4 regions of the Lysinibacillus sp. EB271-A1-10B genome follow, and region 2 is predicted to be linked to each of the others. Evidence: riboswitches for the same ligand, from Rfam matches in the RefSeq annotation. Region 2 holds a riboswitch; each other region holds the start of a gene.
The links. A riboswitch is a leader RNA that binds a small molecule or an ion and turns the genes downstream of it on or off. The one in region 2 is predicted to bind S-adenosylmethionine.
Positions count from the first base shown of each region.

Region 1 (3,161 bases), on a different contig from region 2:
ATTTGGAATCATTTGATAATTTAGAAAACTGTTAAATGAACAAATAGATCTTAATTCCGTTTTTAATGATCTTAACGAGAGTTATATAAAAGTGAAATTTCTTATAACAAATAACGGAATTAGTAAAGAGGAAAGAACTACAAATAAAGAATGGATCGAAGTAAAAAATCCAATCGTTTTGATGAATCTTTTTTCAAAACGATTGGATTATTCAATGAAAATCAATAGTTTTTAAAGCAACACCCATCACATTAAAGTGATAAAGTTCAGGCTTTCCTTGGTTTCGGATATCCAATAAGGATAGCGATAATCCCGCAAATCCCTATCAAAATCGGATAGAAAGAGTATTGCAACATGCTCACTGGCGATATTCCAGCAACGCTTGCGGCTGCCAGGAACTGGGCTCCGTATGGCAGAAGACCTTGGGTTGTACAGGAGAAAATATCTAATATACTTGCGGACTTTCTCGGCTCAATCCCATACTGGTCAGCAATATTTTTTGCAAGCGGACCAGCAATTAAAATAGCAATTGTATTATTGGCTGTAGATAAATTAGTTAGCCCCACAAGACCGGCAATCCCGAATTCAGCACCCTTTTTCGATTTAATTCTTCGTGTGGCAAGGTGAAGTAGGAAGTCAATCCCTCCGTTAAGCTTAATAATTTCCACCATTCCAGCTATTAAGATCGCAAGAAATGCCATTTCATACATGCCTGACATTCCTTCGCCGATCTTTTGAAAAAGGTCCATTAACTGATAGCTGCCATCCGCTAAGCCGACAGCCCCGGCCAGAACAATCCCAAATGCAAGAACAAGGAAAACATTCATGCCAATTAGCGCAAAAATAATAACTAATACATAAGGAACAATTTTTATCCAACTATAGCTTAAATGCTCTACTTGTGTCGCAGTTCCACCCATTGTGATAATTCCTAAAATAATGCTCGTTACAATAGCTGCTGGCAACACAATCCAAAAATTCACCTTAAATTTATCTTTCATTTGTGCGCCTTGTGAACGAACGGCAGTAATGGTTGTATCTGAAATAAAGGATAAATTATCGCCAAACATCGATCCTCCAACAATAGCTGCCATTACTAAAGCCATTGAAAAGTCGGTATGCTCACTGATCCCAACTCCAATTGGCGCCAGTGCAACAATCGTTCCTACTGAAGTACCCATTGATAGGGAGATAAAGCAGGCGATGATGAATAAGCCTACGACAAGGAGATTTTGCGGAATGACCGACAAAGCAAAGTTAACAGTGGAGTCCACTGCTCCCATACCTTTTGCTACTTCTGAAAAGGCGCCAGCTAATAGAAAAATAACAACCATCAGCATGACATTTAAATTTCCTGCGCCTTTACAAAAAATATCAACTTTATGTGAAAATGATTCTTTTCGATTCATCGCCAGAGCCACAGCGCCCGCAATGGCAATGGCTACAATGACTGGGAAGGCGTAAAAATCACCTGTAATAACCCCTGAACCAATAAATAAAATCAAAAAAACAACAAATGGGATTAGCGCCCATGGATTTTCTTTCTTCATTGTTCTACCTCCAAAAATTAAAAATGGATCGTCTTTGTCCATTTTTCTCTAAAAAAAGACCTCTTCTTGAAAAACAAGAAGAGGTCTTATATTTATAAAACACTCCTCTTATCTATCAAGCCTTTGCTTGCTGGATTTGGCACAGTAACTTAATCACAAAGTTCCGCTGCCGAGATTTCATAGGGCCAGTCCCTCCATCTCTCTTGATAAGAAGAAAAACATATTATTTTTTGCACAATAATGAAATATTATAATAAAACATCTATATTTGCAACTTATTTTTAATCAAATTGAATTTCAAAACGACATAAAAGTACTTTTTCTCAAAAAGGTCTGCTTTAAGGCTACTAAGAGAAGCTTTAAATTCTCGCGAAATTTAGTGCCTTTAATCTCTTGAAACTGAAAAAGATTTAATATTATTCATCTGGTAATGGATTTTTTTGACAATATAGTAATCGTAAACTATAGTAAAAATACAATATTTAAATAATATTAAAAATGAAATGGAACGTTTCCTAAAGCTAAGGGTGAATTTATGAGTAATTTTATTGTAATGCAAAATGCTACACACGAGGAAGAAATTATCGGAGGATATATGTGGTCCCCGCAAAAAAATAAAAATGGAAATAGCAATCATGCGTATGAACGAATGGCTACAATTAAGGCTGGTAATAAAATTTACAGCTGTTATGGTCAAGCGATTCGTGCGGTAGGTATAGCGACGTCAGATTGTTATATTGCAGAACAACCACATGAGCTACAAGAGAAAAATCTATGGTCAGACGATGGGTATAAAGTGGATGTAGATTTCACAATTTTAGAACATCCAATTATAATTAGAGCTGTTTGGGGAGATATGGAATCTGATCGTCCGCAAAAATATTCTGCCTTTCAAGAAAATGGACATGGAAATCAGGCTTACTTATTTCCATGTCCTGAAGCTTGGGCTAGCTTGTTTGACAGCTTTCTGAACGAAGATAGCTCAGAGGCTGGAGCAGAAGCAGAACTAATAGAAGATGGTGAAATTAACGAGGAAACGTTTGCGACTTCTAGTTACGAGCAGGGAGAGTCTAGAGTTAGTAATAGGGTAGCGGGTAGTACAAAGAAACGTGGTCGAGTAGTAAGCCAAGAACAGCTACAAAAAGACTTGAAAAAGCGTAAAAAAATTGGTGATATTGCAGAACAAAAAGTATTTGAATATGTAAAAAAGAAAGTAATAGAAGTATTCGGAGAACAATACGGAGAGCAGGTAGAGCATGTTGCGCAAACACAAGGTGACGGATTAGGATACGATATTACAGCGTTCGATTATTTACAGCCACAGTCTCCTCCAAGACCAATAAAAATTGAAGTGAAGGGTACAACATCAACAAGTACAAGCGCAGTCTATTCAATTTCTTATCCTGAATTGGAAAAATTTATTCAGTATAAGGATGAAATGTGGCTAGTACGTGTATATGGTGTAGGTAAGAAAAGTGAAATGAAAATGGAAATAGATAATGACTTTAGTAGTTATCACTCAGTAAGTGATTTGCTGACACGTAAGTATGCATATATTCCATCAACTATTGATGTATATGGCACACGAGTGGAGAGTAATAAATATAGATA
Region 1 is NZ_JBYTDL010000007.1:75,610-78,770, reverse strand. It holds gene AC3WSK_RS11825 (hypothetical protein) at 1-35, shown strand, start outside; gene AC3WSK_RS11820 (Na+/H+ antiporter NhaC family protein) at 267-1,550, opposite strand; SAM riboswitch class I at 1,656-1,763, opposite strand; gene AC3WSK_RS11815 (protein NO VEIN domain-containing protein) at 2,086-3,161, shown strand, end outside.
Region 1: linked by a shared signal. The riboswitch ahead of AC3WSK_RS11820 (Na+/H+ antiporter NhaC family protein) and the one ahead of AC3WSK_RS22080 (bifunctional homocysteine S-methyltransferase/methylenetetrahydrofolate reductase) in region 2 are both predicted to bind S-adenosylmethionine.

Region 2 (3,161 bases):
CGACTTGAAGAAACATTAACGGATGTAGAAATTATAAAAGGGATTGCCACTACAAGTGTTAAAAAGCAGGAGAATCAGTACTCCGTTACATTAGCAAGCGGTAAAATAATTGAAGCAAATCATGTTGTCATGGCACTGCCAAATGAAGCGGTACAAAGCTTAGTGCAGGATGAATCTTTGAACGGCTATTTTGAACAATTCAATACTGCATCCGCCATTACGATTTACTTAGGGTTTGATGTACCCGATAATAGATTACCGGCGGATGGAACAGGCTATATTGCGTCACATAATTCAGATGTTATTTGTAATGCAGCAACGTGGACAAGTCGCAAGTGGAAACACACGTCAGCAGAAGGAAAATTACTAGTTCGACTTTTTTATAAGAGCATTAACCCTGAGTATGAGAGATTGCGTTTGATGTCAGATGAAGAGTTAGCAGCGGTTGCTCTAGAGGATGTAAGAAAAAGCTTGGGTATTGAGGAAACACCAACAATTGTGGATGTGACAAAATGGATCGACCAAATGCCAAAATATGATTTGGCACATCGTGAAGCGTTGCAAGGTCTCGTACAAGAGCTTGAGAAAAACTATCCGAATTTATCAATAGCGGGGTGCTCTTATTTCGGAGTAGGCATAGGTGCGTGTATTCAAAATGGTAAAAAAATTGGTGAGGAGCTTGCTGAAAAACTATCGTAATTGTTTGATTTAAATCAAAATCTGGTATTTTTCGTGAAGTTTTACCTCTGTTCTGTGAAATAGTCTTGACTCAATCGTTCGTAAACGATATGATTCTTTTAATTATTTAAAAAATTCATACAACATTCTTATCAAGAGAAGCTGAGGGACTGGCCCTATGAAGCTTCAGCAACCAACTTATTGTCAGGTGCTAAATCCAGAGGACCATAGTGTCGAAGATGAGAAGGAAAAAACAATGACGAAACGTTAAAGCCTTCTTTTTTTGTAAAAGAAGGCTTTTTTATTTTAACTTCTTTCAGCGGGTACCAAATATCCACTGAAAGAAGTTAAAGCCTCCGGCGGTTGTCACGGAATCGGAAAGGAGTGCTTTGGGGATGTTAGCCTAAAACGATCGCACCCATGCGATAATGGCTAACTGACCTGCATCGGTAAAAACGCCACCTCCTGTGGCATTACCGAAATGACCGACATCGTGTCGGCCCTCGTGCAGGCCTAAGCACAAAGCCGATTCCGGATGCAATTATGCCGAGGCATAATTGATAAATAAAGGAAGAGAGGCTAGTTTTATGGGATTGCTTGAAAGGTTAAAAACGCATGTTCTTACAGCAGATGGTGCAATTGGTACAGTTTTATACGGCTATGGCTTGGAGTATTGCCACGAGGAAATGAATATACAAAGACCTGAATTAATTGAAAAGATTCATAGAGAGTATATAGCGGCAGGTGCCGATATTATTCAAACGAACACTTACGGAGCTAATGCCATAAAATTAGCCCGCTATGGATTAGAATCTCGTGTGCAGCAGTTTAACGAAGCTGCTATAACGATTGCAAAACGAGCAGCGGCAGATGGTGGACAATTTGTCTTAGGTACTATTGGGGGAATCCGTGGTATTCGAAAAAGCGATGCAACGTTAGAGGAAATCTTAGCAACAGTTGATGAGCAGGCAACCGTTTTACTTGCAGGAAATCCAGATGGCCTTTTACTGGAGACATATTATGATTTTGAAGAGTTAACAGCGACTTTAGCAATGCTACGAGCTAAAACGAAATTACCGATTATTGCTCAAATTTCTATGCACGAACCAGGGATTTTACAAAATGGAATGAGCTTAAATAACGCTTTACATGAACTTGAAGCGCTAGGTGCTGATCTCGTAGGTGTTAACTGTCGCTTAGGTCCCCACCATACAATACAAGCATTTGAAGGTGTAGAGCTTCCTAAGAAAGCATTTATGTCAGCGTATCCGAATGCGTCTCTTCTTGATGTAGAGGATGGCCGTGTCGTTTATGAGTCGGAGGCAGATTATTTTGGTCGAGCAGCTGTAGAGCTTCGTGATCAGGGGGTACGTTTAATTGGTGGTTGTTGTGGTACGACACCAAAGCATATTGCTGCAGCGAAAAAGTACTTAGAGGAGTTATCCCCAGTCGAAGAAAAGTATGCAAAGCCAGAAAAAGTAGAGATTGTCCGTGAGGCTGAGCCAGCAAATTACGAACCATTACATGTAAAAGTAAAACGTGAACGCTCCGTTATAGTGGAGTTAGATACACCAAGACATTTAGAAATTGAAGGCTTTATTGCAGGAGCAAGAAAAATATATGAGGCGGGCGCAGATGTAGTCATGATGGCAGATAATTCACTTGCTTCCCCAAGGATTAGTAATGTCGCAATGGGTGCCTTACTGAAAGAAACACACGGGGTACGACCGTTAACTCATATAACATGCCGGGATCGTAATTTAATTGGACTTCAATCACATTTAATGGGATTAAATGCACTAGGCATTCACGATATTTTAGCAGTGACTGGAGATCCGACGAAGGTGGGCGATTTTCCAGGGGCCACAAGCGTTTATGACGTATCTTCAATGGAGCTAATCCAATTAATAAAACAGTTAAATGAAGGTGTATCTTTCTCGGGGAAACCACTTCGTAAAAAGGCGAATTTCTCTGTAGCGGCAGCCTTTAATCCTAATGTACGTGTACTAGATCGCGCGGTATCTCGATTAGAGAAGAAAATTGAATATGGCGCAGATTATTTTATTTCGCAGCCTGTTTATACAAAGGAAAAAATCGTGGGAATTTACGAGGCGACAAAGCATTTAGAAACACCAATTTATATAGGCATTATGCCAGTAACGAGCTATAAAAGTGCGGAGTTTTTACATCATGAAGTGCCAGGTATCAAACTATCCGATGATGTGTTAACCCGTATGAAGGAATGTGGCGATGATAAAGAACGCGCAACACTAGAAGGAATTGCAATTGCTAAGGAATTAGTAGAAGTAGCAGCGGAATATTTCAATGGTATTTACCTCATCACACCATTTTTACGCTATGACATGACACTAGAATTGATGAAATTTATTGAGCAATTGGATGAACAGAAAAAAGGGGTAAGTATAAATGGCTAAGCACTTGATTGAAGAACAACTAGAGAAACGAATTTTAATTCTTGATGG
Region 2 is NZ_JBYTDL010000024.1:41,227-44,387, forward strand. It holds gene AC3WSK_RS22075 (protoporphyrinogen oxidase) at 1-699, shown strand, start outside; SAM riboswitch class I at 825-924, shown strand; gene AC3WSK_RS22080 (bifunctional homocysteine S-methyltransferase/methylenetetrahydrofolate reductase) at 1,266-3,113, shown strand; gene metH (methionine synthase) at 3,106-3,161, shown strand, end outside.

Region 3 (3,161 bases), on a different contig from region 2:
ATCATATTAGACGGAGCGGAGATTGGAGAGGGTGCATTTATTGGGGCAGGTAGCCTTGTTCCTCCAGGCAAAGTCATTCCTCCAAATAGCTTAGCATTAGGGCGTCCCGCAAAAGTTGTAAGAGAATTAAACGATGAAGATAAAGAAGATATGGAACGCATCATACATGAATATGTAGAAAAAGGCCAATACTATAAATCTCTTCAACCAAAAAATAAATAGTTATTTCAACTTAATCAAAGCAGCTCCACGTTTGCTTGGACAACCTAGCCATACACGATTATATATGGAGTTTTTTTTAGTATAAATACAGTGAAAGGGGCAATAGCATGTAGAGCCCCTTTCTGTAATAGTATCTTAAAATATTGGTCCAGCTACTTTATTACTTTAGCTGAATAGTTTATAAACCTGCTTTTTCTTGTAATGCGTCTGCTTTGTCTGTTTGTTCCCAAGGTACATTTAAGTCTGTACGACCAAAGTGACCATATGCTGCAGTTTGCTTATAAATTGGGCGACGAAGGTTAAGCATTTTAATAATCCCTGCTGGGCGTAGGTCAAATAGCTCGCGTACCCATTTTACAATTTCACTTTCCGTAACTTTTCCTGTCCCGAATGTATCAACAGCAATAGATACAGGTTGAGCAACACCAATCGCATAAGCTAGTTGTACTTCAGCTCGATCTGCTAAACCAGCTGCTACGATATTTTTTGCCACATAGCGGGCTGCATATGCCGCTGAACGGTCTACCTTAGTTGCATCCTTACCAGAGAAAGCACCACCACCATGACGGGCATAGCCACCGTATGTATCAACGATGATTTTACGTCCAGTTAGACCAGCATCTCCTTTTGGACCACCAATTACGAATCGACCAGTTGGGTTGATGAAATATTTAGTCTCGGCATCTAATAATTCACTTGGAACAACTGGAGCAATAACAAATTCTTTTAAGTCTGCTTGAATTTGCTCAAGTGTAGCTTCTTCGTCATGCTGTGTAGAAATGACAATCGTATCAACGCGCACTGGTACATTGTTTTCATCATATTCAATTGTCACTTGTGTTTTTCCGTCTGGACGTAAATAACCTAGTTCATCAGATTTACGTACTTCCGTTAAGCGACGAGCCAATTTATGCGCTAAACTAATTGGTAATGGCATAAGCTCTGGTGTTTCGTTACATGCATAACCGAACATTAAACCTTGGTCACCTGCGCCAATTGCTTCAATGTCAGCGTCTGTCATAGAGCCTTCACGTGCCTCTAATGCTTGGTCAACACCTTGAGCAATATCAGGTGATTGTTCACCAATAGCAACAAGTACTGCTAGATTTTCAGCATCAAAGCCATATTTCCCACGTGTATAACCGATTTCTGCTACAGTATCACGAACGATACCTTTAATGTCTACATAAGTAGAGGTAGTAATTTCTCCTGCTACTAGTACTAAACCAGTTGTTACTGTTGTTTCACACGCTACACGTGCGTTTGGATCTTCTGCTAAAATAGCATCTAAAATGGCATCCGAGATTTGATCACATATTTTGTCTGGATGTCCTTCTGTTACACTCTCTGATGTAAACAGTCGACGTTTTGTCATTTGGTTTTCCTCCTATTACTTTTACAAATAATATTTGCGAATTAATACGGTACTCATTACCCATGTCAAGCCCGCTCCTATAGATTGAACTCTAAAGCAGTTGTTGCTGTCGCTACGTTTGCACTGCGCTTTCGTACAAAAAAACAACTGTTGCTGTCGTTTCACTTTCGCACAAAAAACAACTACTACTTTTAACACGAGGTTTTCGAAAGATCCGTCATTATAATAAGGAAAGGACTATATACTTACCTTTACATTCGTTTTTAACAATAAAAAAATCCTTTTCTCACGCTTACTTAACATGAGGAAAGGAATAATGACTTCGTAACCTTTCACTCTTATCGTTCAAGGGGGTTCCCTTGCATCAGGTTGGCACCAGCGCATGTCGTGAAATAGTTCATGCAGGTTGCCGGGTTTCACAGGGCCTGACCCTCCACCAGCTCGGGATAAGAGTATCCGTTCAATATCTCATAATACGTAAAAGGTCGAACGTTGTCAAATATTTTTAACTTCTTTCAGCAAGTGCCCAAACACCCGCTAAAATAGAGAATCTCAGTGTAAGAACACCACGTCCTGCAGCATTGCCGAAAGCGACATCACGTCGGCTCTCGTGTTGTCGCTTTCGCACAAAGAACATCTCCAGGTCTAAGCACAAAACCGATTCCGTTCGCTTTGTTTATCTGTAGCGAAAGCAAAGCGTCAGCTACAGTTATACCATTATTATGAAACCTATTTGTATTATCCTGTAAATTCAAACAAAATAATCCCTACTCTCCACCTCACATCATGTGTTAACATATGTGTAACCCTTTACAGCACATTTTGTAGTGAAAGCAAAGCGTCAGCTACGGAACATGTGGTGGATGAAAATGATTGTAGCCCCTTTTCAATCGAAGACAAGCTCCAACTAATAAAAAACAAGCTAAAACTTCACATCCTGTGCGAACCTCATATAAGCCAAAAGCTTCTAGAACACAATTTTGCTGTGTCGAAAGTGATTGACTGATCACTTATAATAAATAGGGTAAAAAGCATTATCAAAACGAATCAATTTACTTTTTGTCGTTTTCTTGAAAAGTAATAAAATCTGAAAAATAATTTCTGAATTAGTATAGATTATTTAAGCAATTGTGTTATACTATTTTTGAAATTAAGAAAATCTCCCTCAGACTCAAGGGAATACTATAAAAAAGGATGGTATTTAATCGATGAATTCAGTAGAAATTGCAAACGAACTGAAGGAATTATTAAGCGGCGGTAACATTAATGTTCAACTTTCAGTACCACAATTAGCTGAAAAAGCTACTTCTCGTGGTGAAGCTATGTTAACAGTAGATGGCGCAGTTCGTGCAGAAACTGGCAAATACACTGGTCGTTCACCTAAAGATAAATATACGGTAGAAGAAGAGAGCACAAAAGATAAAATTGACTGGGGAAAAGTTAACCGACCAATTTCTTCTGAAGTGTTCGATAACTTATATGTAAAAGTAGTAAAATATTTAAAAGAACGTGACGAATTATTCGTATTCAAAGGCTTTGCTGGTGCTGACAAAGATTCTCAATT
Region 3 is NZ_JBYTDL010000006.1:177,109-180,269, forward strand. It holds gene AC3WSK_RS11225 (gamma carbonic anhydrase) at 1-222, shown strand, start outside; gene metK (methionine adenosyltransferase) at 401-1,597, opposite strand; SAM riboswitch class I at 1,933-2,050, opposite strand; gene AC3WSK_RS11235 (hypothetical protein) at 2,103-2,225, opposite strand; gene pckA (phosphoenolpyruvate carboxykinase (ATP)) at 2,806-3,161, shown strand, end outside.
Region 3: linked by a shared signal. The riboswitch ahead of metK (methionine adenosyltransferase) and the one ahead of AC3WSK_RS22080 (bifunctional homocysteine S-methyltransferase/methylenetetrahydrofolate reductase) in region 2 are both predicted to bind S-adenosylmethionine.

Region 4 (3,161 bases), on a different contig from region 2:
GCTTTTGGGGATGGAGATAATGATATCGATATGCTAGAGCAGGTCGGCTTCGGTATTGCAATGGGAAACGGTAGTGAAGCATTAAAAAATATCGCTAATTTTGTAACAAAGAAATCAACTGAAGATGGTATTGATTATGCTCTTCGTGAGCTAGGAATCATTTAATGGGAAAAACTGTATTGAATTCATAACACTCATAATGTTGTCTCCATTGAGTTATGATAAAGCTAACTATAAAAATTATTATGCTTTAGGTGGGATGGATTTATGGCGCAGCATGTGCAATCTCTTATTGAACATTATGGATATTTTGGCATCATTCTTGTCCTAATTGGGGGGATTGTCGGGCTGCCACTTCCTGATGAATTATTTTTGACATATGTAGGGTATAGCGTTTATCGAGAAACGCTTGCACATATTCCTGCTTTAATCAGCGCTATCGTAGGTGCGGTAGGAGGAATTACTTTGAGCTACTATATAGGCTATAGATTCGGGCTACCTTTATTGCAAAAATACGGTTCGAAAATTCATATTACTGAGCAGAAAATTGATTTTACTAAAGAGTTATTTGCAAAAATAGGGCCGGGATTATTATTAATAGGATATTTTATTCCTGGTGTGCGCCATCTTACAGCATATATTGCCGCTATTAATAATTATCCTTATAAAAAATTTGCTTTCTTTGCGTATACGGGAGCAGTTATATGGACATTTACGTTTATTACTTTAGGTAATGTACTAGGTGAGAAATGGCATTATGTTGAGGCATATTTATCCCGTTACAGCATTTATCTTATAGTATTGTTTATAATAATTATGCTGATCGTTTATGTTGTTTTTAAAAAAAGGAATCCCACTAATATAAATGATTAAGAAAGGTCTGGTTCAATATTTATTGAATCAGACCTGTTGCTATATTAAGGCAATATAGCAAATGAACGAACAGGGAATCCAGATGCTTTTTCAGGCTTCGGCACAATATTGAATATAACGGCGCCTTTTGGAGGTAGCTTATCCAAATTTGTCATAAGCTCAATTTGATAAGTATCTTGCTCAAGCACAAAATATTCGCCGTCTAACTTACCGTTTTTACGAAAATCTGTTGCTGAATCCGTATCAAAAGTTTCGTGGCCGATTGCACTTACTTTTCGTTCGTTGAATAAAAATTGCAAAGCTTCTAATCCCCAGCCAGGAATATGATTATTGCCATCGGTATCTTTATTGCTGAAAGCCTCTTTATCTGGCCAACGTTTACTCCAATCTGTACGCAGCGCAACAAAGGTACCTTCTTCAATTTCTCCATATTCAGCTTCAAAGTTAAGAATATCTTGAACGCTTAACGTGTAGTCGTTGTTAATTTCAGCTTCCTTCGATTTATCAATAACGATTAGTGGGAGTACTAGTTCTTTTAGCTCCAATTCCTCTAAATAGCGTGTTTCTTGCACGAAATGGATAGGTGGGTCGATATGTGTTCCGTATTGTCCAGGGAAAGAGAATTGTTGTGCAAAGAATCCATCATCATGTGAAAATAATGTTTCAAATTTTGCATCATCAAACATAAAGAAATGAGGAGAGTTTGGACCGAATGTATGTGTTAAATCAACCCATTCTTTTGATTTCAATAATTTTATTGCTTGTAAAAGTTCGTTTGCCATACTATTTCCCTGCTTTCTGTGCATATTTTGGGTGCGATTCTTTGCGTATCATTCACGTTAAAGAGCAAATAAAAAAGAGTCCTCCTTGTAGAAGAGGACTCTTGTGCAAAGCAAATGCAGTAAGTCTTCTCATCTTCAAGGCTAAATTATGCCATTTGGAATTAGCACCATACCTATAGGCTGGTTGCTGAGACTTCATAGGGCCAATCCCTCCGTCTCTCTTGATAAGAAAATACGATATAAAAATTTTCAGAAATAAAGTTTACAAATAATTTAGCATATTTATTTATAGGTTACAAGTTCAATAGGGATACGAGGTTAAAAAATTTCAACACTTCAAAACCTCCAAAAGCATGCGAAAAGCAAAAAGAGGCCCTCTTCAAAGGGCCAACTCTTCACCAACTCAAAGCTAATGTAAGCTTACAACAGCCGCTATCAGTAAATATTATACGAATGCCATCTGGCGTATAGGTAGTTTCGAATTTTATCGTAACGCCCGTTGACGTAATTAATTTTTCAACTTCTGTTTTATTTGATAGTTGCGCTGCGTTCATAAGATCATGTGCAAATTGCTCTGATTCATCAATTTTATCCGTAAGTAATTGTGCTTGCTGCATAATAATCTTGACTCGTTTCGCGGAAGTCTTTAATTTCACTGTATTGATGGATGGAAATGGACTTCTATTCGTTGGGTCAGGCATTGCTAGATGTCTAGAAGGTTGTTGAGTAGTTGGTTGATTTGCCATTACCCATGCCGGATAATAATTAGGATAGACAAAATACGGATAAGGATTGTAATACAACTAAATTTCCTCCTATCCTATAGTTGATACATTATCTTATGTACAACAAAGACTTTAGGTGTTAATGGCAAATGCTTTGAAAAGCCTGAGCGAAAAGGTACTCAAGTCTATGCAAAAGGAGGGATTGATTTCCGTCATCGCTGATCCCCGAGGAGTCGCCCAGCCTCCACTCCAATCAACATGTATCTTCTGGCATGGCACTTTAATTTATAGTGATAAAACAAAACATTAGCCACAGATTTTTTGAGCGAAAGCGAAGTAGCTTAGAACGGAAATTATCCTCATTTAAAGTGCTATAACATTGACAAATATGTCCTTTTCATTGTTTTTTGATCCTATAAGCAAGGGGACTATTGTTTGTTTCTATCAAAGATTAACCATAGGAATGTAGTAGCTGCTGCAAGCATCACTAAGCCGAATCCGTATATAGGTGTATGTGCTAATGATTGGTGGCGAATGATGAATCCTCCAATGTATGACCCTATAAAAATGCCAATGTTAAAGGCCGAAATGTTTAATGCGGAAGCCATTGAAATAGCTGATGGTATATATTTTTCTGAAAGCTGAACGGCATAAAGCTGTAATCCCGGTACATTCATAAACATAAATAGACCCATCATAAGGACCATTAATAATCCCATGATTGATGACTCCAAAAAGAAGCCAATGCCGAGTACAGCCAGTGCTAAGCCGATAAAGATAA
Region 4 is NZ_JBYTDL010000013.1:61,694-64,854, reverse strand. It holds gene AC3WSK_RS16675 (Cof-type HAD-IIB family hydrolase) at 1-165, shown strand, start outside; gene AC3WSK_RS16670 (DedA family protein) at 268-873, shown strand; gene AC3WSK_RS16665 (cyclase family protein) at 918-1,655, opposite strand; SAM riboswitch class I at 1,782-1,886, opposite strand; gene AC3WSK_RS16660 (YuzC family spore coat inner layer protein) at 2,051-2,458, opposite strand; gene AC3WSK_RS16655 (MFS transporter) at 2,809-3,161, opposite strand, start outside.
Region 4: linked by a shared signal. The riboswitch ahead of AC3WSK_RS16665 (cyclase family protein) and the one ahead of AC3WSK_RS22080 (bifunctional homocysteine S-methyltransferase/methylenetetrahydrofolate reductase) in region 2 are both predicted to bind S-adenosylmethionine.